DNA from 2 places in the Anaerotignum lactatifermentans genome. Region 2 is predicted to be linked to the other one. Evidence: a T-box and tRNA genes for the amino acid it is inferred to sense, from the RefSeq annotation. Region 2 holds a T-box; the other holds one or more tRNA genes.
The links. A T-box is a leader RNA that pairs with one kind of tRNA and senses whether it is charged. The one in region 2 lies ahead of INF29_RS07540 (valine--tRNA ligase), so its partner is inferred to be a tRNA-Val.

Region 1 (12,211 bases), on a different contig from region 2:
ACCGCCGCCGGAGAACAGCCCCAGTTCTGGAAATTTCATCTTCATGGCTTTCCCGATGATGAAAAACAGTACTGCCCCCAAAGAGCATATCAAAAACGTGCCGCCGCAGGTCTTTAGAAATCCAATGAGAATCTCATGAGAAAACGGACGCTGCATCAATACAATCATGTTTGCAGGTACTGCCACACGGGTCAGCACAATGGAAAGCCCTTTCGCATTGCTCTCCGTCAAAAACTTCTTTTTGTTCAAAATTACACCGACCACCATCAAAAGAACCATGGTCAGCAGCTGGTAAATTACCGGTATTGCCAATTTTTGTTCCCTTCTTCCTCTTTACTTCTTCCTTCAAGTAATGTATGGTTTCTTTCACATCAATTGAAAAAAAATTGTCCCCCTTTTGTTCAAAACAAATCATCTGTTTTGAAATTGAAAACTGGCGTTGATTTTGCCTAAGATCCATAAAGTCAATCTTGCCATGACAAAACCAATGACTGCCCCCGCCAAAACGTCCGTGGGAAAATGCACTCCAAGATACAGACGGGAAATCCCCATAAGCACTGCAAAAACATAAGCGACAATGCCCCATTTGCGATTCATGGCGTAAATCGCTGTCGCTGCTGCAAAGGATGAGGAGGTATGTCCCGACGGGAAGGAAAAATCCGCTAGAGGCGGCACCAGAATGGAAAATCCCAACAAGTCATAGGGTCGCATCCTGCCCACCATAGGCTTCAAAGTCACATTGCATACCAACGCTGTCGTCCCCAGACATAACAGCAGAGCCAGACCGTATCTGGCAAATTTCCTGTTTTTGATGCCATATAACAGCATCAAAATCCCCAGCAAAATCCAGAACCAGCCTGCATTGCCCATTTTTGAAATGAATAGCATGGGGGCGTTCAGCCCATCACACACCACATGTTCCTGTATCCACAGTATGATCTGTGCATCTAACTGTTGTATCATCTCCAAAGGCTTTCCTCCTTTTCGTCAGCCCCCCAGAAAAACATGTTCTACCAGAATTTTGATCCCAATGAGAATCAGTACGGCACCGCCGGCAAATTCTGCCTTTGCCTGCAAAAAGTTCCCCAAGCCTTTGCCAAGCATACCGCCGCAGAAAGAAAGCACAAAAGATACCACACCGATGATGCCAGCTGCCCACCAGATATTCACATCCAGAATGGCAAAACTGATACCCACTGCCAATGCGTCGATGCTGGTTGCTACTGCCTGAAGCAGCAGTACTTTTGCTGTCAGAACGGATTGTCCGCTTTCTTCCTCGTCGTCGCCAAAGCTTTCCCGGATCATGTTCCCGCCGATGACGGCAAGCAGTACAAAGGCAATCCAGTGGTCGACAGACTCAATATATGTTTTCACACTGCTGCCCAAAAACCAGCCAATGACGGGCATCAAAAACTGAAAACCACCGAAATATAACCCCTGGGTAGCTGCTTGTTTCTTTCCAAATCCCTTGACAGAAACACCATTGGAAATGGAAACGGCAAAAGCATCCATGGCTAAACTGACTGCAATCAGTAATATGGTTACAAATTCCAAATGAATTCCTCCTGTTCCTTCTCGTCCCTTCTTTCAGTATAGTCCCATAACTTTTATACTATACCACGCAATGAGAAAAAGGGTCAATGAAAATCCATCATTTTCCAAAATTCAACTATTTTTCATAAGAAAAAGCGGAAAAACAAAGCCGCATTTTCCGCAAGAAAACATTTTTGAAAATGGTCTCTATAAAATATAATAGCTGGAATCCTTTAAATGCAAGAATTCCAGCTATTTTTATTTCTTATGGAGCAGTCCCCATCTGCTAAACTTATTTTGCGGAAACATATTTATAGATTTTTGCTTTATAAAAAGCATAGCCTACCACCAGGAAAATCACAAAGCCTGCACCGCCCTGCACCAAGTTTTCGGGAATGGAAGTCAGAGCCACTGTGAAGCTTTTCTGCAAAACAGCACCACCGAAGTAGTATCCAATAATCATCCACACAATGCCCACAACGGAACCAGCCAGATTCCGCAGACCGAAAAAGTGCTTTTCTGCCGGTGTATAATGTGCGATCTTGCCTACCAATAAGCCCATAACCCCTTTGATGATGAGGGTAAAGGGTGCCCAATGGGCATATCCGCTGAGCAGGTCAGCCAACGCAGCCCCAACACCGCCGGCTACCATGCCGTAACGCCAGCCAAAAAATACGCTGATCAGCAATATCATACTGTCCCCCAAATGAATGTAACCATTGGTAGCAGACACAGGAATCTGCAGCACCATGGTAGAAACTGTGACCAGAGCGATCATCAGTCCACGCAAACAAATTTCTTTCGTCTTCATTGTCATACCCCCGTTTCAAAGCTTCCTTTGTAAAACAGCATATCATATTTTCTGAGCCTCTGCTATTGGCGCCGCAACACTGTTTTAAATTGTACCCATACAGTTTTACATGTCAGGCAATATTTTTCGCCATAAACATAGGTAGAAAGTCCGTTTAGATTTTCTTTTTTCAGAAAAATATCCTTTATTTTCCAATCAATTTTTCCAGAAAAATAGAAGTACAAACGCAGGATTTCTGTTCTCCCTTGAATCGGGCGCAGATTTCTCTTTTCCTCTCCGCATTTTTGCACAAAAAAAAGAAGATATGCGTACATATCTCCTCATAATGTTGCGTATAAAGCCCCTGTATTCTCTGATTGTAATTTCTTTCTGTTGTGAGCATAAAAAATGGGAGTGACTGCGCTCTGCCTCGTGTCCTCTTGCACCTTCGTGCATGACTCTTTCCAGCTGCGTCTTTCTCCCGTTTTTTCCTTGTTTTTCTTTTTGGACATAAAAAAATGGGAGTTCTCAGGCTCTACCTCGTGTCCTCTTGCACGTTGGTGCATAACTCTCCCCAGTTGCACCTTTCTCCCTTGTTTTGCTTCTTTTTGTTTTTGGACATAAAAAATGGGAGTTCTTAGGCTCTACCTCGTGTCCTCTTGCACGTTGGTGCATGACTCTCCCCAGTTGCGCCTTTCTCCCTTGTTTTGCTTTTTGTTTTTGGACATAAAAAAATGGGAGTTACAGGGCTCGAACCTGTGACCCTCTGCTTGTAAGGCAGATGCTCTCCCAGCTGAGCTAAACTCCCATGTTTTTAACAATTCAATTATCACTCAAAAGTTGACCCGTAAGGGAGTCGAACCCTTGATTCGACCGTGAGAGGGTCGCGTCTTGACCGCTTGACCAACGGGCCAAAGAAGAAAAATAGCGGAGGAGGGATTTGAACCCCCGACACTGCGGGTATGAACCGCATGCTCTAGCCAACTGAGCTACTCCGCCTCAAGTCGACTAGTTCATTATATAGTCATATTGTCTATTTGTCAATACCTTTTTTCAAAAAATTGTCTTTTTTTGAAAACTTTTATTGTTCACGGTTGATATACAGGATTTCATTGCTCTTGACCAGCCCCAGTTTTTCTCTGGCAATCTGTTCGATATAGCTGTCGCTGTTATAGTAATCCTTTTTTGCCTGAAAATCCAATGTCTTTTGCTGTTCATCGGCAATCTGCTGCTGTACATCAGCCAGTTCCACTTTCAGCTGGCGATATTCCCGATACTGCCAGTACACCCCTGCCACAACGAACACGCAGAAAGCTACCAAAAAAAGATGGATCCATAATCCACCGGATTTTTTCTTTCTGGCTCTTTTTCCCATGGCAGTCACCCTTCCTAAGGTTTTCGACGCAAAAAACGAATATCCCGCCGTAATGTGTCTTTTTTTATTTTCACATATACTTTACATAATTGCAAGTGTTTTTTGGATTTTCCACCGCAAAATCTGACGAAATTCCCCACCGGTCTGCCAAAGGCAAGATAGAGCAAACGAAAGGGTGTCAAAATTATGGTCAACAATAACATGACCAGTCTTCCAATGACTTTCAGCACCTTTTCTCCCACAGCCATCACAAAAGGACTGGCAAGGGTTCCATAAAGCCCCATGCCGCCAAAAATAGCCACCAGCAGGAAAAAGCGGACTTCCCCATGGTTTTCCTGGAGCAACACCTCAAAGACACCCAGCGCCACCGCTGCCCAGTACAAGCCATCCTCTATCTGTACTGCCCAGACACCGTGGGGCAATATCCGCCGTGCAAGACGCATACCGTCATAAACCAATCCCATACCACCGCCCAGCAACAGGCAGCACAAAAACAAACTTCCTTGTCCCTGAATGTCCACCTGCCTGCCTCCTTTCAGCGGAACAACTTGGCAAAAAAGGATTGTTTGCCGCCGCCCATATTTTCCGCGTAGGTCAGTGCGTCCATGCGCCCTTCCACTGCCACTTCCCCTTCTTCCAGATTCAGCCGTCCAACATGGAGTCCTTCCCCTTTGATGATAAGTAATCCGCAGGTAGTATCCACTGCCACGCCTTCCTCATCAAAACGCAGGACGTCCGTCACGCCGCCAATCTCGATTCGTTCTCTGTCTGTCATACGAATGGTATGCTGCCGCAAATTCCGTTTTTCTTCCCCCAACAAAAAAACCTCCCCATACTGTTTTTACAGTATATCAGGGTGTCAAAAAGTTGACACCCTGTCGTCAAAGCCTCATTTCATTCAAGGCTTTGACGAGTAGACAGAAGTATAAAGCCAAAGTTCCATCGGCTAAAAGCCTTGAAACTTCAGCTTTTCCTCGTCGGAAATAAATTCCGACTGCGGATTCCAGTTGGGAAACTCTTCGTTTCCCAATCCCTTCCGCGTTCTCAATAAAAATGTTAAACTTCGTTTTTCTACAGTCTACTTTACTGTTTTTACAGTATATGAGAGGTTTTGGGACATTATTCCACTGCGCGATACATGCCGGCAGCATCTTCTTTTTTGGTGGATTCCTGCAGATTCAGCACTTCCACCTTTGTCACGTTATTGCCGAACTGAATTTCGATGATATCGCCGACCTTCACATCCGCGCCGGCTTTCACCACTTTGCCGTTGAGGGACACACGTCCCGCGTCGCAGGCTTCGTTGGCTACGGTTCTGCGCTTGATGATACGGGATACCTTCAGGAACTTATCAATACGCATGTTCATTTCCCCTTTGCTGTTTTTTCTTTCAAAAAAACGCTTTCTCAGGACGAGAAAGCGTTTCAAAAACAATCAAATCAAATTATTTGTTGATCGCATCTTTCAAAGCTTTACCTGCTTTGAATCTGGGTGCTTTGGAAGCGGGGATGGGCATTGCTTCGCCTGTCTGAGGGTTTCTGCCTTCACGAGCTGCTCTTTCAGCTACGTCGAATGTACCGAAGCCTACCAGCTGTACTTTGCCGTTTGCTGCCAGTTCTTCTGTTACAACATCTTCGAAAGCTTTCAGTGCTTTTTCAGCGTCTTTTTTGCTCATTTCCGCCTTTTCAGCAATCGCTGCAACTAATTCAGATTTGTTCATTGTGTTAGTCCTCCTAAATAAATCTATTAAAGTTTCTTGGATAAGGCAATTTTTGCCTGATCCCAGAGCAAATCCATTTCCTCCAGAGTCATTGTGGAAAGCTGCTTTCCCTCTGAAAGGGCTGAATTCTCAACATACTCAAATCTATTTATAAACTTTTTGGTGGCTTTTGTCAAGGCAAACTCGGGATTTATTTTCAAAAACCTTGCTACGTTCACCAGTGCGAACAAAATATCACCGAATTCTTCCTCTATATTGCCGTTTGGCTGTTCCACAGCCTCCTGCAGCTCCCGGATTTCTTCTGCCACTTTTTCCATGGCGCCGCCGGCTTCGTAAAAATCAAAACCAACGTCTGCCGCTTTCTTCTGCACCTTTCTGGCACGGGTCAGAGCAGGCAGGGCATCCGGCACACTTTTGAGGACATCTGTCTGGGTCTGCATATGTTTTTCCTTTTTCTTCAACGCTTCCCAGTTCACCAGCACCTGTTCCGCCGTATCCACAGAAATTTCTCCAAACACATGAGGATGACGGTAAACCATTTTCTCACAGATGCCTTGAATGACATCATCCAGTGTAAAGCCGCCTTTCTGGGCTTCGATGGAAGAATGGAATACAACCTGCATAAGCACATCCCCCAGTTCTTCCTTCAAGTTGTCCATATCGCCTTTATCAATGGCATCGACGGCTTCATAGGCTTCCTCCAGCATATCCGCCCGCAGGCTCTCATGGGTCTGGACCTTATCCCAAGGACACCCATTCTCACTGCGAAGCTGCTCGATGATGTCCCGTAAGTCGTCAAAAGTATATTTTTTCTGCACGTTCATTTCCTCCTTTTTAATTGGGACGTTTTTTGTCCCACATTTTATTCAAAAACCATAAACTTTTCTTCATTGTACTTCCAGAAAAACGGCGTTTTATCCATATCCCACCGCCTGAATTTATGTTATGATAATTCTAACAAAAATCACCTGCAAAAGAAAGTCCAAAGAAGAAAGGAAGTTGCAAACATGTTTCGCATTGTCAATAAAAAAGAATTAAACAGTGCTGTGACACTGCTTGAAATCGAAGCCCCTTTTGTGGCGAAAAAAGCCAAAGCGGGGCAGTTTATTATTTTCCGCGTAGATGAATTCAGCGAACGTGTCCCTCTGACCATCGCTGATTATGACAGAGAAAAAGGCACCGTCACCATCATCTTCCAGAAAGTTGGTCTGTCCACAAAACTGCTGGCAGCCAAAGAAGTTGGCGACTCCATCCGCGACTTTGTAGGCCCTCTGGGTGTTGCCACAGAATATGACGGCTTCAAGAAAGTTGCTGTTGTGGGCGGCGGCGTAGGCTGTGCCATCGCTTATCCTCAGGCAAAAGCCCTGCACGAACTGGGCGTGGAAGTAGATGTCATTGCAGGCTTTAGAAACAAAGACATTGTCATTCTGGAAGAGGAAATGAGCGCTGTTTCCGACAACTACTACCTGATGACCGATGACGGCACAAAAGGTGAAAAAGGCTTCGTTACAGACAAGCTGAAATCCCTCATCGAAGCTGGCAACCAGTATGACGCTGTCATTGCCATCGGTCCCATCCCCATGATGAAATTCGTCAGCCTTACTACAAAACCTTACGGCATCAAAACCATTGTCAGCCTGAACCCCATCATGATCGACGGCACAGGCATGTGCGGCGGCTGTCGTGTCACCGTTGGCGGCGAAATCAAATTTGCCTGCGTAGACGGTCCCGACTTCGACGGACATCAGGTAGACTTCGACGAACTGATGAACCGCAACTCCGTTTACAAGAAAGAGGAAGCGGATCTGGCTGAAAAACATATCTGCCGCATGGACAAAATGGCACACGACTTGATTCACTAAGGAGGACGGAAACAATGGCAAACATGAGCTTGGAAAAAATCAAAATGCCTGAACAGGCACCTGATGTGAGAAATAAAAACTTTGAAGAAGTAGCCATGGGCTACACAGCGGAAATGGCTATGGAAGAAGCTACCCGCTGTCTGAACTGCAAACACAAACCCTGTGTCAGCGGATGTCCCGTAAACGTACGCATCCCCGAATTCATCGCGGAAGTGGCAAAAGGCGATTTTATGGCAGCTTATAAGATCATCACTTCCACAAACGCTCTGCCTGCTGTCTGCGGTCGTGTATGCCCGCAGGAAAGCCAGTGCGAATCCAAATGCGTCCGTGCCATCAAAGGAGAAGCCGTAGCCATCGGTCGTCTGGAACGGTTTGTTGCTGACTGGTACATGGCAAACTGCGATGAAATGCCCGAAAAACCTGCCCAGAACGGCAAGAAAGTAGCTGTTATCGGTTCTGGTCCTTCCTCTCTGGCATGTGCCGGCGACCTGGCAAAAGCAGGCTATGCCGTAACCATTTTTGAAGCATTCCATACAGCCGGCGGCGTACTGGTTTACGGTATCCCCGAATTCCGTCTGCCGAAAGCTATCGTGCAGAAAGAAATCGACAAGCTGTCTGCTATGGGCGTTGAAGTCATGACAAACATGGTTATCGGTAAAGTATTATCCATTGACGAAATCATTGACGATATGGGTTATGATGCCGTATTCATCGGCACTGGTGCAGGTCTGCCTTCCTTCATGGGCATCCCCGGTGAAGCGCTGGTAGGCGTATATTCTGCTAACGAATACCTGACCCGTATCAACCTGATGAAAGCATATATTTCCGATTACGACACACCTATCCGTCATAGCAAAGCTGTTGCTGTTGTAGGCGGCGGCAACGTAGCCATGGACGCTGCAAGATGCGCAAAGAGAATGGGTGCAGAAAAAGTTTACATCGTTTACCGTCGTTCCGAAAAAGAAATGCCCGCGCGTCTGGAAGAAATCCACCACGCAAAAGAAGAAGGCATCGAATTCCACCTGCTGCGCAATCCTGTGAAGATTCTGGATGACGGCAATGGTCAGGTATGCGGTATCGAATGTCTGAAAATGGAACTGGGCGAACCCGATGCCAGCGGCAGAAGACGTCCTGTACCTGTGGAAGGCTCCAACTACGTTATCGACGTTGATACCGTGGTTATGTCCATCGGTACATCCCCCAACCCTCTGATCCGCAGCACTACAAAGGGTCTGGAAACCAACCGGAAAGGCTGTCTGGTAGTCAACGAAGAAACAAACCAGACCACCAGAGAAGGCGTTTATGCCGGCGGTGACGCCGTTACAGGGGCTGCAACGGTTATTCTGGCTATGGGCGCAGGCAAAAAGGCTGCCGCAGCCATTGATGAATATCTGAAAAACAAATAATCTTTTTTGAAATAGAAAAAGTACGGCAAACAAAGAAAGCCAAAATCCCTAAAATACAAAGGATTCTGGCTTTCTTATTTTTATTTCTTCTGAAAACAGTGAATCTCACCGAGAAATGAACGAAGGGAAGAAATCATAGCAGTTTGAGATACGTTTTTGCAAACAAAAACGGTATGGTGTTTAAGCCATACCGTCATTTTCTCAGGATTCCTCTTTCTTTTTTCTTCGGCGCAGTTCCCTCTCGTATGCCACCAGCATATAAATACAATTCCACACAAACAAAAGACCAATGGACAATTCCGGCACCCAGAAAACCAGTATGACGCTCACCGCCATACAGCTTCCATGACTGCCCCAGAAAAATTTCCGTCCAAGTCCTGTCAAGTTCCAGCGCATGGGGTTACGCACCCAAGACAAAACCACTGCCGCCAGACCGGATACCAGCACCACCACTACAAAAAGTCCGTAGATATGCCCCGTATCCCACACACTGGGCGCCCAAACGCTCACCAGCGCATCGGCGCAAAGGCAGAGCCAAGCCAGCAGCTCCAGCCGCATCCATGCGATACATCTTTTCAGCTGTACATCCGAAAGGTACTCCATAGCCGCCTCCTTATGATGCCTGACCCAATTCTTCCTTCCATTCCAGCCAAACACAAATAGGGTTCCAAATAAATACTACAGGGATAACAAGTGCCTGCATGCCCTGCACCCACTCCGCTTTCCATACAAAGAACAGCACAGCGCAGATAAGAATCACCAAAGCCCCCAGCAAATACCGTCTGGGACGGCGCAGTTTATATCCGTGGCGCAAAGGGTTATCCAGATGGGATGCCACTGCCAGCACGCCGCACAGAATCATGCCGCCGATTTCTACCCACCCCGGCAGGCTTTCTCCCAGCAGCACTTCCGCAATTTTCACACTAAAAATCACCCACAATGCCATGAGCAGCCATGCGGCGATTTCTTTTCTGATTCTCATACAGCCCTCCGTGAGCTGCTGTTTCCTTCTCTCGTCCAAAAAACTTCCTCCGTTCCGGCGGTATCCGCCTGATTCTATTCGTTGTTTGTTCCATCTTACTCCCCTTTCTCTTTCTTGTCCAGCTTTTTCCGGCGTTTGGAAACTTTCCTGTAAAAAGACTAGTCGGCTGGTGGTCTTTTCTGCTATAATAGTGCAGACGGCAGAAAAAAATGCCTGTAAAAATCGAAACACAAGGAGGTTTTTGCACCATGAAAATACAAACACTGGAAATCGGCAACATCGGCACCAACTGCTATGTAATCTCTGACGACAAAGGCACCTGCGCCATCATCGACTGCGACGGCAATCCCCAGCCTTTGTTCCGCTATATCGAAGAAAACAACCTGAAACCCACCCATATCCTGCTGACCCACGGTCATGACGACCACATCGGCGCTGTGGAAATGGTAAAAGAAAAATACGGCTGTCCCGTTTACGCCTGCAAAAAAGAACAGGCTCTGCTGGCAGACCCTGCCTTGAACTGCTCTCTTTACATGAGCGGTCCCACTTCTCTTTCCGCTGACGTATGGGTACAGGAAGGCGACGCTGTGAAAGTTGGCGATCTGGAATTTACCGTACTGGAAACCCCCGGTCATACAGCCGGCAGTGTATGCTATCTCATCGGCAACAACATTTTCTCCGGCGACACCCTGTTCCAGGGCTCCTGCGGTCGTACAGACCTGCCTACAGGCAACTGGGGCGAGATCATCGCTTCTCTGAAACGTCTGCGGAACCTGCCCGGTGATTACAATGTATATCCCGGTCATGGTCCTGCCACCACATTGGAAATCGAACGCCGCATGAACCCTTATATGTAACGAAACGCTGTCGTCAAAACCTCATTTCATTCAAGGTTTTGACGAGTAGACAGAAGTATAAAACCGTTGGGTCAAGCACTTTGCTCCGCAAAGCCAGCTTCGCTGTCCCCGTTTTCTTCGGAGTGCAGAGGTCAAGCACTTTGCTCCGCAAAGCCAGCTTCGCTGTCCCCGTTTTCTTCGGAGTGCAGAGGTCAAGCACTTTGCTCCGCAAAGCCAGCTTCGCTGTCCCCGTTTTCTTCGGGGTGCAGAGTATCCATCAGTTCAAAAGCCTCGAAACTCCGGTTTTTCCTCATCGGAAGTGAATTCCGACTGTGGATTCCAGTTGGGGAACCCCACACCGCAAGAGATGCGGACAGCCATTTATGGCTGGCATTTGCGAAGCAAATGTGTTGACCCCTTTGTTCCCCAAGGCCTTCTGCGTTCATGCAAAAAGTATAAAAATTACTTTATCTACAGTCTGAGCCCCCTCTGGGGCTTTTCCCATGAAAAGGAGGATTTGTATGCAGTATATCATGTCTTTGGATCAAGGAACCACCAGCTCCCGCTGTATCCTCTTTGACAAAAACGGCGCAGCTGTCAGCACTGCCCAGAAGGAATACCGTCAGATCTATCCCCAGCCCGGCTGGGTGGAACACGACCCCATGGAAATCTGGCAAAGCCAGCTGGAAGTGGCACAGAAGGCTCTGGAACAGAAAGGGCTCACTGCCGCTGACATTGCCGCCATTGGCATCACCAACCAGCGAGAAACCACCATTCTCTGGGACAAGCGCACAGGCAAGCCCATTTACAACGCCATTGTATGGCAGTGCCGCCGGACGGCCGAGGACTGCGAAGAACTGGCGAAAAAAGGCTACACCGACCTATTCCGGGAAAAAACAGGGCTTCTGCTGGACGCATACTTCTCCGCAACAAAAATCCGTTGGGTGCTGAACCATGTAGAAGGGGCAAGAAAACTGGCTGAGGAAGGCAATCTGCTGTTCGGTACCGTAGATACATGGCTTATCTGGAATCTCACAGGAGGACAGGTACACGCCACCGATTACTCCAACGCCTCCCGCACCATGCTGTTCAACATCCATACTTTGCAGTGGGATGCGGAAATTTTGGACATTCTGGATATTCCCCCTTCTATCCTGCCCAAGGTCATTCCTTCCAGCGGCGTATTTGGGCATACACTGCCTTTCCACTTCGGCGCACCCATCCCCATTGCAGGAGCGGCTGGTGACCAGCAGTCTGCCCTTTTTGGACAAGCTTGCTTCACACCCGGTTCTGCCAAAAACACCTACGGCACTGGTTGTTTCCTACTGATGCACACAGGGGATGCCCCTGTGACCTCTAAAAACGGGCTTCTGACCACCATTGCATGGGGACTGGACGGAAAAGTCACCTATGCATTGGAAGGCTCTGTATTCGTGGCTGGGGCTGCCATTCAGTGGCTTCGTGATGAGTTGAAACTCATCGGTTCCGCGCCGGAAACAGAAGAACTTGCCATGTCTGTGCCTGATACCTGCGGCGTTTATCTGGTACCCGCTTTTGTGGGACTGGGTGCGCCCTACTGGGACCCTTACGCAAGAGGTATTTTGACAGGTCTTACCCGTGGTGCCAACCGGAATCATATTGCCCGTGCGGCACTGGAATCCATGGCATACCAGACTTATGACGTTCTCCACGCCATGGAGGAGGACG
Region 2 (12,211 bases):
CGATATCCCAGAACCCATGGTTCAGAAACATTTGCAGAAGGGGTGCAAAATTCCTGTAACCCGGTGTTTATGGAAATTGCGGAGCGGCTAGGCGCGGAAACCTTTCTGGATTATGTGGAAAAACTGGGCTTTCGGGAAAAAACAGGCATTGATCTGGCTGGGGAAGCTACGGGCATTATCCATGAACTGAAAAACGTAGGTCCTGTGGAACTTGCCACCATGTCTTTTGGTCAGTCTTTCCAGATTACACCTTTGCAATTGATGCGGTCTGTTTCTGCGGCAGTAAACGGCGGCTATCTGATAACACCCCATATTGGCTATGGTATTGCCGATGAAAATGGCAATTTGACAGAAACATTTTCCTATGAAAAAGGGGAACTGGTGCTTTCCAAGGAAACTTCCGAAACCATGAAAACCATATTGGAAAGCGTTGTGACAGAAGGCACTGCAACCAAAGCGGCAGTGGAAGGATACCGCATCGGCGGCAAAACAGCCACATCAGAAAAACTTCCACGCAGAAGCGGAAAGTACATTGCTTCTTTCATGACATTTGCACCGGCAAACGATCCACAGGTTATGGTGTTCCTGATGATTGATGAACCGCAAGGCGTATATTACGGCGGTACCGTTGGTGGTCCTGCCATGCAGGAAATGCTGCAAAATATCCTGCCTTATCTGGGCATTCCCAAAGAAGGAGAAATATCAGAGGATGCTGTGGTGGTTGTGCCGGATGTAACGGGAATGACTATGGCGGAAGCGAAGAACGCCCTTTGGCAGGCAGGACTGACAGCCCAGACGGATGAGGGGGAAACTGTTGTTTCTCAGCTCCCTCCCGCAGGACAGGAAGTCAACCGGGGGACAAAAGTTCTGCTCTACGGGACATAAAGAAAAAAGCGAATAAAAATGCGGAAGAATCGAAAAAAAATCATTCTTTTTCCGTTCCTTCCAGTTTTTTATGATATAATAAACAGATGCGAAAAAAAGCAACACCCAAAGGAGGAAAATACAGTGTTATTGCAAAAACTGTTAGAGGGTATTCCTTATAAAATGTTACAGGGAATCGATGGGGCAGAAATCAAAATGCCCGTTTACGATTCCCGAAAAGTACAGCCCGGCGACTTGTTTGTCTGCATCACAGGCTTTCAGACAGACGGCCACCGCTATATTCCCATGGCGCTGGAAAAAGGTGCGGCAGCCCTTTTGGTAGAACACGCTGTGGAAGATGTACCGGAAAACATCACAGTGATTCAGACAGAAAACAACCGTCAGGCATTGGCGGCGCTGTCTGCCAATTTTTATGACCATCCCACACAGAAAATCCGTGTGACAGGTGTCACCGGCACTAACGGCAAAACTACCATCACCTATCTGGTGCGTTCTGTGCTGGAACGGGTAGGCAGAAAAACAGGTGTTATCGGCACCATCGAAAACCGCATTGGGGATAAAGTCATCCCTACAGAACGGACAACGCCGGAATCTTTGGAATTGCAGGCATTGATGGAACAGATGCGTCAGGAAGATGTAACAGATGTCATTATGGAAGTTTCTTCCCACTCTCTGGATTTGCATCGCGTGGACGGCATTGCTTATGATGTGGCAGTGTTTACCAACCTGACACAGGATCATCTGGATTATCATAAAACCATGGAAAATTATAAAATTGCCAAGAGTATGCTCTTTGAACGGAGCAAAAAGAGCGTCATCAATATTGACGATGCCGCTGGTGATTTTATGGTGGAAAAATCCGCTGGAGAAGTGCTGACTTATGCCATCGACAAAGCGGCAGACCTGAAGGCAGAGGATATTTCCATTACAGCAGAAGGCACTGCCTTTACAGTGGTATATGAAGGAAAACGCTATGGTGTGAAATTGCACACACCCGGCAGATTCAGCGTATATAATGGACTGGGTGCTATCGGCGCTTGCCTGTGTCTGGGCGTGGAAATGGAAGACATTCTGGCTGGTCTGGCAGAAAACCCTGGCGTGGCAGGTCGTTTCCAGACAGTACGCAGCAAAAAAGGCTGTCAGGCGGTGGTGGACTATGCCCATACACCTGATGGACTGGAAAACGTGCTGAAAACAGCCAAAGAATTTACCAAAGGCAAACTGATTGCGGTCTTTGGTTGCGGTGGTGACAGAGATAAGACAAAACGCCCCATCATGGGACGCATTGGCGGACAGTACGCGGATTACTGCATCATCACATCCGATAATCCTCGTACCGAGGACCCGGAACAGATTTTGCGGGAAGTGGAAGCAGGCACAAAGGAAACTGGTTGTGCCTACGAAAAACAGGTTGACCGGAGAAAAGCCATTGTGCGTGCCGTAGAACTGGCACAGGCAGGAGATGTCATTCTCATTGCCGGCAAGGGCCATGAAACCTATCAGATTTTCCCGGATAAAACCATTCATTTTGACGATGTAGAAGAAGTGCGAAACGCGTTTGGAGATGATTGCTTATGAAAAAACTGACCATTCAGGAAATTGCCAATGCCACCCATGCACGGATTCTGGCAGCAAATTTAGAAGAGGCACAGCAGAAAACCATCTGTCATGTGACACAGGATTCCCGTCAGGCAGGGGAAGAAAGCCTCTTTGTGCCTTTGAAAGGCAAAAATTCCGACGGACATGATTACCTGAAAAGCTGCATGGAAAAAGGCGTTGCCGCATGTTTTACGGAACGTGAAATGACACCGGAAAATGGCTGCGTGCTGCTTCTGGTGGAAAACGCGAGAGCGGCTATGTTACAGTTGGCAAAATATTATCGCAGTCTATTTGATATTCCCGTTGTGGGCATCACAGGCAGCGTTGGCAAGACTACCACAAAGGATATGATTGCTTCTGTACTTTCTCAGAAATACAATACTTTGTGGACACTGGGAAATTTCAATAATGACCTTGGTGTGCCTCTGACATTGTTCCGTCTGGAAGAAGGTCATGAAGCTGCTGTCATTGAAATGGGCATGAACCATTTTGGGGAAATCCATCGTCTGGTGGATGTGGTACGTCCCCAGATTGGTGTCATTTCCAATGTTGGCGTTGCCCATATTGAACATTTGGGCAGCCGGGAAGGCATTTTGAAAGCAAAATGTGAATTGTTCGATTTTATGGATGAAAATAATGTTGCTGTGCTCAACGGCGATAACGATATGCTGGCGACATTGGATGGTAAACTTTCTCAGAAAGTGCGCTGGTTTGGTGTGGAAAATAAACGGGATGTTTACGCGGACAACATCGAAGCTGTTGGTCTGGAACATACCAGATGCACCATTCATACACCTGTGGGCAGCATGGACGTAGTGATTCCCATGCCCGGCGCACACATGGTGCTCAATGCTCTTTCTGCCGTAACCGTAGGGCTGGAGATGGGCTTTACATTGGATGAAATCAAAGGGGGCATTGAAAACTTCGTGCCCACAAAAGACCGTATGACCATTATGCGTCTGGAAAACGGTCTGACATTGCTGAATGATGTATATAACTCCAATCCAGTTTCTGCTAAGGCTTCTTTGGATATCCTCAAAGATGTGGAAGGCAGAAGCGTGGCATTCCTAGGCTTTATGGGAGAACTGGGCGAATTTGCGCCTCAGATGCACCGGGAAGTTGGGGCTTACGCGGCAGAAAAAGGCATTGACCTTTTGATTTGTATTGGCAACCATTCCGACCAGATGGCGGCAGGCGCAAAAGATGCCGGCATGAAAGAAGTGTATCGTTTTGACACACAGGAAGAATTCTGGGAAAAGGGTCTGGATTTGCTGAAAAAAGGAGATACAATTTTGTTGAAAGCATCCCGCAGCATGGGATTTGAAAAAACAGTAGAGAAATTGCAAGGAGTGAAATAAAGTGGGTTCTTTGGAACAGGCGGTTTACGCCATATTGATAGCCTTTGTCATTGGGGTGATTTTGTGTCCCATTCTGATTCCGGTACTGCATAAAATGAAGTTCGGGCAGAATGTCCGGGATGATGGCCCTCAGACACATCTGCAGAAACAGGGTACGCCTACCATGGGCGGTATTGCCTTTTTGATCGCTTTCGTGGTGGCATCCTTCTTCTTTTTGAAGGGAAACACCGATGGCATTGCGGTGGTACTGATGACACTGTGTTATGGTATCATTGGCTTTTTGGATGACTATATCAAAGTTGTGAAAAAACGTTCTCTGGGTCTGCGTGCATGGCAGAAACTGGCATTGCAGCTCATTGTAACAGCTGTATTCTGCTGGTATGTGATGATGAAAAGTGGTATTGGCACAGCCATTTACATTCCCTTTACCAATGGTATGGAACTGGATCTGGGTATTTTGTTTGTGCCTTTCCTCTTTATTGCGGTACTGGGTACTGTCAACGGTGTCAACCTGACAGACGGTCTGGATGGTCTGGCTGGCGGCGTAACCCTCATTGTAGCGGCGTTCTTTATGATTGTGTCCTGGGCAGCAGGCAGCATGATTTCTCCTGTCTGCGGGGCAATCGTTGGCGCACTGCTGGCATTTTTGCTCTTTAACTGCTATCCTGCCAAAGTGTTCATGGGGGATACAGGCTCTCTGGCGCTGGGCGGCTTTGTGGCTGCAACGGCTTTTGTGCTGAAAATGCCTATTTTCATTGTCATCGTTGGTTTTGTTTATCTGTGGGAATCTATCACAGTTATGCTGCAGGTAGGTTGGTTCAAGATTACAAAACGCAAATACGGCGAAGGCAGACGTCTGTTCAAAATGGCGCCTTTCCATCATCATCTGGAACAGTGCGGATGGAGAGAAACAAAGGTTGTGACTTTGTTCTATGTAGTGACTGCTCTGCTGTGCCTGCTGGGCTTCTTGGGCAGTAAAGCAATGTTTTAACGGAAAGAAGGAAAAAATCCATGAAATATACAGGAAAACGTGCCCTGGTATGCGGCATGGCAAAAAGCGGTATTGCGGCAGCGGCTCTGCTGCAGAAACTGGGTGCAGTGGTTACATTGCAGGATATGAAAGAACGTGACGCCGTTCCTGCGGCAGCACTGGAACTGGAAAAAGAAGGCGTTGCCCTTTATACAGGGAAGAACCCCGATGATATTGCATGTGAACAGGGTCTGATCGTACTCAGTCCCGGTATCCCCTGTGACCTGCCTTTCATTGAAGCGGCAGAAGCAGCTGGCGTAGAAGTCATCAGCGAAGTGGAACTGGCTTATAGAGAAACCACTTGCCCCATCACAGCAATCACAGGCACCAATGGGAAAACAACAACCACAACCCTCACAGGGGAAATTATGAAAGCTGTTCGCCCGAATACAGCAGTGGTAGGGAATATCGGTGTGCCTTACAGTGAAAAGGTACAGGGCTTGACAGAACAGGATTGGGTCGTTGCGGAAATCAGCAGCTTCCAGATGGAAAAAGCAAAAGAATTCCATCCCCACATCAGCGCGGTGCTGAATATCACCCCTGACCACCTGAACAGACACAAAACCATGGAAGTTTACATTGCCATGAAAGAACGTGTTTTTGCGAAACAGACAGCAGAAGATTTCTGCATTTTGAATTATGAAGACGAAACATGCCGGAAAATGGCAGACAAAACCGCTGCAAAGGTATTTTTCTTCAGCAGCGCACAGCCTTTGGCAGAAGGCATTTACCTGCAGGACAAAGATATTTTTGTAAAATGGCAGGGTATCGACGAAAAGCTGATTTCTGTGGATGAATTACAGATTTTGGGCGTGCATAACTATGAAAACGTCATGGCAGCAGCAGCTATGGGCATTTGCGCAGGCGTGGCGCTGGATACCATCCGTCAGGTACTGAAATCCTTTGCGGGCGTAGAACACCGTATTGAGTATGTAGCAACCGTAGATGGCGTTGATTACTATAACGATTCTAAGGGCACAAACACAGATGCGTCCATCCGTGCTGTCCTTGCCATGCAGAAACCCATTGTGCTCATTGGCGGCGGCTATGACAAAGGCGTTTCTTTTGACGACTGGACAAAGCTGTTCCCCGGCAGAGTCAAACATCTGGTACTCATCGGTGTAACAGCACCGCAGATTCGTGCGTCTGCGGAAAAATTCGGCTTTACGGCAATGACAGACTGCGAAACCTTTGCGGAAGCCGTAGATCTGTGCAGGGAAAAGGCAGAACCTGGTGATTGTGTGCTCCTTTCTCCCGCATGTGCAAGCTGGGGCATGTTTGATAACTACGAACAGCGCGGCGAAATGTTCAAAGAACAGGTTCGCTCCTATTTGCAGAAATAAACAAAGCGAGGTGGTAACATGGAACAGACCAGACAGGGAAAGGCAGGAAGAAAACCGCATAAAAAAAGAGTGAAAGCGGATACCTATGACTTCGGGCTGTTTTTCGTGGTACTGACGCTGGTATTGTTCGGCGTTGTCATGATTTTCAGCGCCAGTTATTATGAAACCATGTCCAGTAAAGAATATGGATATGATATGTTTTATTACTTGAAACGACAGGGCATGTGGGCAGTCGTGGGGACGGTTGGCATGATCGTTGCCATGAATGTGCCTTACCAGCTCTGGAAGAAGTTTTCCTTGATGCTGTACTGGATTTCCAATGGTCTGCTGGCAATCCTGCCTTTTGTCGGGAAAAATGTAAAAGGGCAGACCCGTTGGATTGAAATCGGTCCTTTGCAGTTCCAGCCTTCGGAATTTACCAAGGTTGCGGTTATACTGTATTTGTCTTACTATGTCATCAACCATCGGAAGGAATTGGGCAATCTGAAAGGATTTGCAAAAGCGGCAGGGATTCTGGCGATTCCAGTGGTACTGATTGCTATGACAAACTTCTCATCAGCCCTTTTGCTGCTTATGGTTGGTGTAACGATTCTGTTTGTTGCCAGCCCCAGAATCTGGTACTTTGTGGCAGGCATTGGCGCACTGGTGCCCTTTGTGGCAGTTATGGTCATTTTGCCACAGTTCCGCTATCGTCTGACCCGTATCACCACATGGCTGGACCCTTGGTCTGATTTGCAGGGGAATGGCTATCAGACGGTACAGTCTTTGTATGCAGTGGCATCTGGCGGTCTGTTTGGCGTAGGGCTGGGACAAAGCCGACAGAAATCATTTATCCCAGAAGCCCATAACGATATTATCTTTGCGATCATTTGTGAAGAACTGGGGCTCATTGGCGCGGCGTTGGTGATTATCCTTTTTGCAGTAGTGGTTTGGCGGGGCATTCGCATTGCCATGAACGCACGGGATAATTATGGGATGCTGGTGGCAACGGGCATTACATCTGTGGTGGCATATCAGTCTTTGATTAACATCGGCGTTGTAACCAATACCATTCCAAATACAGGGCAGCCTTTGCCGTTTATCAGTTACGGCGGCACGGCGCTGGTATTCCTGATGGGGATGATGGGGATATTGCTGAATATATCAAAGTATCCAAAGGATATGAAGAATACAGAATAATTTACAAAAAGCTATTGACAAATTTGTTCGTATTGAATAAAATGCTAAAGTATAAGATTCCATACAGCAAAAGCAAAGAAAAAGAGGAGTATGCGGATTCCGTCCCGCCAGAGAGAAAAATCCATGGGCTGCAAGGTTTTTCGGGAGCAGGCACGCAGAAGGTAGCTTTGGAGCTGTTCCGCTGAAAAAATAAGTAGGTGGAAACGGGTGGTTCCGTTACAGACCGAGAGTGTCCGTCAAGTTTTTTGACGGGAAATAAGGTGGTACCGCGAGCTTTCGTCCTTTGGGAGGAAAGCTCTTTTTTTATGAAACGAAGGAGGAGAAAACGTGAGAGAACTGGCAAAGAATTTTGATCCCGCAGCAGTAGAGGACAGACTCTATGCGATGTGGATGGAAAGAAAATATTTCCACACAAAAATCGATAAAAGCAAAAAACCTTATTGTATCGTAATGCCGCCCCCGAACATCACTGGGCAGCTGCACATGGGTCATGCACTGGATAACACCATGCAGGATATCCTGATCCGTTGGAAAAGAATGGCTGGCTACAATGCACTGTGGGTTCCCGGCATTGACCATGCAAGTATTTCCACAGAACTGAAAGTCGTACAGAAAATGGCTTCCGAAGGTCTGACCAAAGAAGATGTAGGTCGTGAAGGTTTCCTGGAACGTGCCTGGGCTTGGAAAGAAGAATACGGCGGCATCATCCTGAATCAGCTGCGCAAACTGGGCTGCTCCTGTGACTGGGAACGCGTACGTTTCACCATGGACGAAGGCTGCTCCGACGCCGTTTTGGAAGTATTCTGCCGTCTGTATGAAAAAGGCTATATCTATCGTGGTGAAAAGATCATCAACTGGTGCCCTGAATGTCAGACCACTATTTCTGACGCAGAAGTTAACCATGTGGAAACAGCAGGTCATTTCTACCACATTGAATATCCCATCGTAGGCTCCGATGAAAGACTGTGTCTGGCAACAACTCGTCCCGAAACCATGATGGGCGACGTTGCTGTTGCGGTTCATCCTGAAGACGAACGTTATCAGCACCTCATCGGCAAGACATGTATCCTGCCTTTGATGAACAAAGAAATCCCCATTGTTGCGGATGAATATGTTGACCGTGAATTCGGTACTGGTGTTGTAAAAATTACACCTGCTCATGACCCTAACGACTTTGAAGTTGGTGTACGTCATAACCTGCCTCGTATCAACGTTATGAACGACGATGGTACTATGAACGAAAAAGCAGGCAAATATGCAGGCATGGATCGTATGGAAGCCAGAAAAGCAGTGGTAGAAGACCTGAAAGAACAGGGCTATCTGGTAGAAATCGAAGACATCACCCATGCAGTAGGCTGCCATGAAAGATGTAATGTTCCCATCGAACCCCTGATCAAACTGCAGTGGTTTGTACGTATGGACGAACTGGCAAAACCTGCTATGGAAGTATATGAACAGCAGAAACTGCGCTTTGTTCCCGATCGTTTCGGTAAAGTATATATGCACTGGCTGGAAAACATCCGTGACTGGTGTATTTCCCGTCAGCTGTGGTGGGGTCATCGTATTCCCGCTTACTACTGCGATGAATGCGGTCATATCACTGTAAGCAAACATGCACCTGAAAAATGTGAAAAATGCGGCAGCACAAAACTGCATCAGGATGAAGATACACTGGATACATGGTTCAGCTCTGCGCTGTGGCCTTTCTCCACACTGGGCTGGCCCAATGAAACAGAAGATTTGAAACACTTCTATCCTACAAGCACACTGATCACTGGCTATGATATCATCTTCTTCTGGGTTGTTCGTATGGTATTCTCCGGTATGGAAAATATGCACGAAGTACCTTTCCATGATGTATTGATCCATGGTCTGATCCGTGACGATCAGGGCAGAAAGTTCTCAAAATCTCTGGGCAATGGTATCGATCCTCTGGAAGTTATCGCAAACTACGGTGCTGATCCTCTGCGTCTGATGCTGATCACCGGTAACGCACCCGGTAACGACATGCGTTTCTATTGGGAAAGACTGGACAACTGCCGTAACTTCTGCAACAAGATCTGGAACGCAAGCCGTTTCGTGATGATGAACATGGACGAAAAACAGGAAACAAAACTGCTGATGCTTACATCTGCAGATAAATGGATTCTGTCCAAAGTAAATACCCTGGCAAAAGATGTTTCCGAAAATCTGGAACATTATGAACTGGGTCTGGCTGCACAGAAGATTTACGATTTCCTGTGGGATGAATTCTGTGACTGGTATATTGAAATGGTAAAACCTCGTCTGTACAACAAAGACGACAGCACAAGAGAAGCAGCACTGTGGACACTGAAAACAGTTCTCATCAACGCTCTGAAGATGCTGCATCCTTTTATGCCTTATATCACAGAAGAACTGTTCCAGCATATTCAGGACGAAGAAGAAAGCATCATGATTTCCGATTGGCCTGTTTATAAAGAAGAATGGAACTACAAAGAAAACGAAGAAGAAATCGATACTATCAAAGAAGCAGTTCGTAACATCCGTAACATCCGTGCGGAAATGAACGTTGCACCTTCCAAGAAAGTACAGGTATTTGTTGTTTCTGATAAGGAAGAAGTAAGAGCGATCTTTGAACACAGCAAAGTATTCTTCAAAACACTGGGTCATGCCAGCGAAGTAACTGTACAGGCTGACAAAGCAGGTATCGGCGAAGATGCTGTTTCCGTAGTGACCAGCAACGCAACCATTTACATGCCTCTGGCAGAACTGGTTGACATTGAAAAAGAAGTAGAGCGTCTGACAAAAGAAAAAGAAAAAATGCTCAAAGAAATCGAAAGAGTAGAAAAGAAACTGGCAAACCAGGGCTTTGTATCCAAAGCGCCTCAGAAAGTCATCGACGAAGAAAAGGCAAAAGAAGAAAAATACAAAGCAACACTGGCACAGGTGGAAGAACGTCTGGCACAGCTTCAGAAATAATGAGATATAAAAAGGGATAAAACCGAAAAGCAACTTCCTCTTAAGAAAACATTGATTTTTGCTTCTTTGATTTCTTAAGAGGAATTGCGACAGCTGTCTTCAGAAGAAAACAGATCAAATAAAATCTCAATATCATAAGAAAGCCGAAATCCTTTGTCATGATAAGGATTTCGGCTTTCTTTGTTTTCTTCTGAAGATGCCCCTAAGGTTTTATCCCTTTTTGTATTTACTTGGTTTTGGGGCTTGCCCAAAGGAGAAAGTCTATTTTCTTTGTGGGAGTAAAGTGTTTGTATTGGGGAAAAGCGTCATCAAAAGCGGCTATGTATGATTTTGCTGTTTGGGTAGGTAAAAATTCCTGATACCATTGGAGGATATGCTCATACAGAGGAAGGGCGTTTTGGAATTTCGTTTCACAATTTGTGCCACGCAAGCGCAATTGCAGGCGATCCAGAACAATACTGTCCCAGATGGGAAAATCGGGGCACAAAGTTGCCAGCATTTTACTGGAAAAGGAACACTCTACCCGTCCTGTATGGCGGTAAAAAGTTTCCAGAATCAAAGGAAAGGTGGGAGTGCTTTCGTTTTTCCATTTCTCGAAATTCTCATAGTAAAATTTTCGCCAGTCTTCGTTGCGGCGGATGCGGTAAAAGCCATTAAACATTCTTTGGAAAGACATATCTTCAGACAGGTTTATATTTTTATAGGAGGACATGATTTTTTCGTATGTAATCAATCCTTTTTCTCTTTTGCGCAATCCTGCCAAAGCTTGTTGTATATCAATTTTTGGTTCAAACATTTAATGAGTTCCTTTCTGAAAAAAACAGCATGGTTTTCCATGCTGTTTTCTGTTGATTATCTTTTTTCTACATAGGTTTTTAAAATATATACCACATCATCCAGGCTGATTTTGGAGGTATTAATGGACAGATCATAGTTTTCCAGTTTGCCCCATTTTCTGCCTGTGAAATAGTTGTAGTATCCGGCACGCTTTTTGTCTGTTTTCAAAACGGCGCTTTCTACATTTTTTGCATCCAGCCCATACAGTTCAACGGCACGTTTGACGCGGTCTTCCAGTTCTGCGTGGATGAATACGTTGATGCAGTTGGGATTTTCAGACAGAACATAGTCTGCGGAGCGTCCAACGATGACGCAGCTGCCCTGTTCTGCAACTTCTTTGATGACCTGGGACTGTACCAGGAAGATTTTTTCATTCAAAGGCAGACCATAGGAATCTACGGTAGGTGTTAAAGTGGTTAAAGAAAGGAGCAGATTACCTGTGGAAACAGATTCCGCTTCTTTGAAGCATTCTTTAGACAGACCGGTCTTTTCTGCTGCCAGATTGATCAGTTCGTTGTCATAAAACGGAATGCCCAGTTCGTCTGCAAGTTTTTTCCCGATGATTCTGCCGCCGCTGCCATATTGACGGCTGATGGTGATGATTTTGTGGTCCATAATGACTCCCCCTCCAAAGTACCGCACAGCCAAAGTATGGGGCGGTTCTTCCAAAATTTTGTTACTTTTATTATACAATAAATACAAAAAACTTACAACCGAAATTGGGAAATGTGACTTGACCGGAGAGAGAAAAAGGTTCATAATATATTTAGCAAGCTAAATAAAAAGAGGTGTATGTTTTATGGATCACAGTTTTCATCACTGTCTGCTTTTGGCACAGACGGTGTTTCAAAAACAGGTGGTATTGGAAGCGGCAGAGCATGGGCTTTTGCCAGGACAGTCAAAAATATTGGATTATCTGCTCAGTCATGACGGCTGCGAGCAGAAATCATTGGGAGAAGCCTTTCATCTGGAAGCGGCAACGGTAACGGGCATTCTGCGCAGGATGGATGAGGCAGGGC

Region 1: it has a tRNA-Val gene. The T-box ahead of INF29_RS07540 (valine--tRNA ligase) is inferred to sense a tRNA for this amino acid. The anticodon was not compared.

The regions. Positions count from the first base shown of each region.
Region 1 is NZ_JADCKK010000039.1:786-12,996, forward strand. It holds gene INF29_RS09835 (AEC family transporter) at 1-312, opposite strand, end outside; gene INF29_RS09840 (phosphatase PAP2 family protein) at 412-963, opposite strand; gene INF29_RS09845 (manganese efflux pump MntP) at 988-1,554, opposite strand; gene INF29_RS09850 (ECF transporter S component) at 1,826-2,344, opposite strand; tRNA gene INF29_RS09855 (tRNA-Val) at 3,059-3,131, opposite strand; tRNA gene INF29_RS09860 (tRNA-Glu) at 3,165-3,236, opposite strand; tRNA gene INF29_RS09865 (tRNA-Met) at 3,249-3,322, opposite strand; gene INF29_RS09870 (FtsB family cell division protein) at 3,405-3,698, opposite strand; gene yabQ (spore cortex biosynthesis protein YabQ) at 3,713-4,219, opposite strand; gene yabP (sporulation protein YabP) at 4,234-4,515, opposite strand; gene INF29_RS09885 (RNA-binding S4 domain-containing protein) at 4,818-5,060, opposite strand; gene INF29_RS09890 (HU family DNA-binding protein) at 5,143-5,445, opposite strand; gene mazG (nucleoside triphosphate pyrophosphohydrolase) at 5,445-6,242, opposite strand; gene INF29_RS09900 (sulfide/dihydroorotate dehydrogenase-like FAD/NAD-binding protein) at 6,426-7,280, shown strand; gene gltA (NADPH-dependent glutamate synthase) at 7,295-8,686, shown strand; gene INF29_RS09910 (hypothetical protein) at 8,888-9,289, opposite strand; gene INF29_RS09915 (hypothetical protein) at 9,300-9,668, opposite strand; gene INF29_RS09920 (MBL fold metallo-hydrolase) at 9,917-10,525, shown strand; gene glpK (glycerol kinase GlpK) at 11,026-12,211, shown strand, end outside.
Region 2 is NZ_JADCKK010000023.1:5,019-17,229, forward strand. It holds gene INF29_RS07510 (penicillin-binding transpeptidase domain-containing protein) at 1-885, shown strand, start outside; gene INF29_RS07515 (UDP-N-acetylmuramoyl-L-alanyl-D-glutamate--2,6-diaminopimelate ligase) at 1,009-2,463, shown strand; gene INF29_RS07520 (UDP-N-acetylmuramoyl-tripeptide--D-alanyl-D-alanine ligase) at 2,460-3,842, shown strand; gene mraY (phospho-N-acetylmuramoyl-pentapeptide-transferase) at 3,844-4,833, shown strand; gene murD (UDP-N-acetylmuramoyl-L-alanine--D-glutamate ligase) at 4,854-6,215, shown strand; gene ftsW (putative lipid II flippase FtsW) at 6,234-7,394, shown strand; T-box leader at 7,461-7,681, shown strand; gene INF29_RS07540 (valine--tRNA ligase) at 7,722-10,355, shown strand; gene INF29_RS07545 (hypothetical protein) at 10,582-11,151, opposite strand; gene INF29_RS07550 (cytidylate kinase-like family protein) at 11,208-11,807, opposite strand; gene INF29_RS07555 (MarR family winged helix-turn-helix transcriptional regulator) at 11,992-12,211, shown strand, end outside.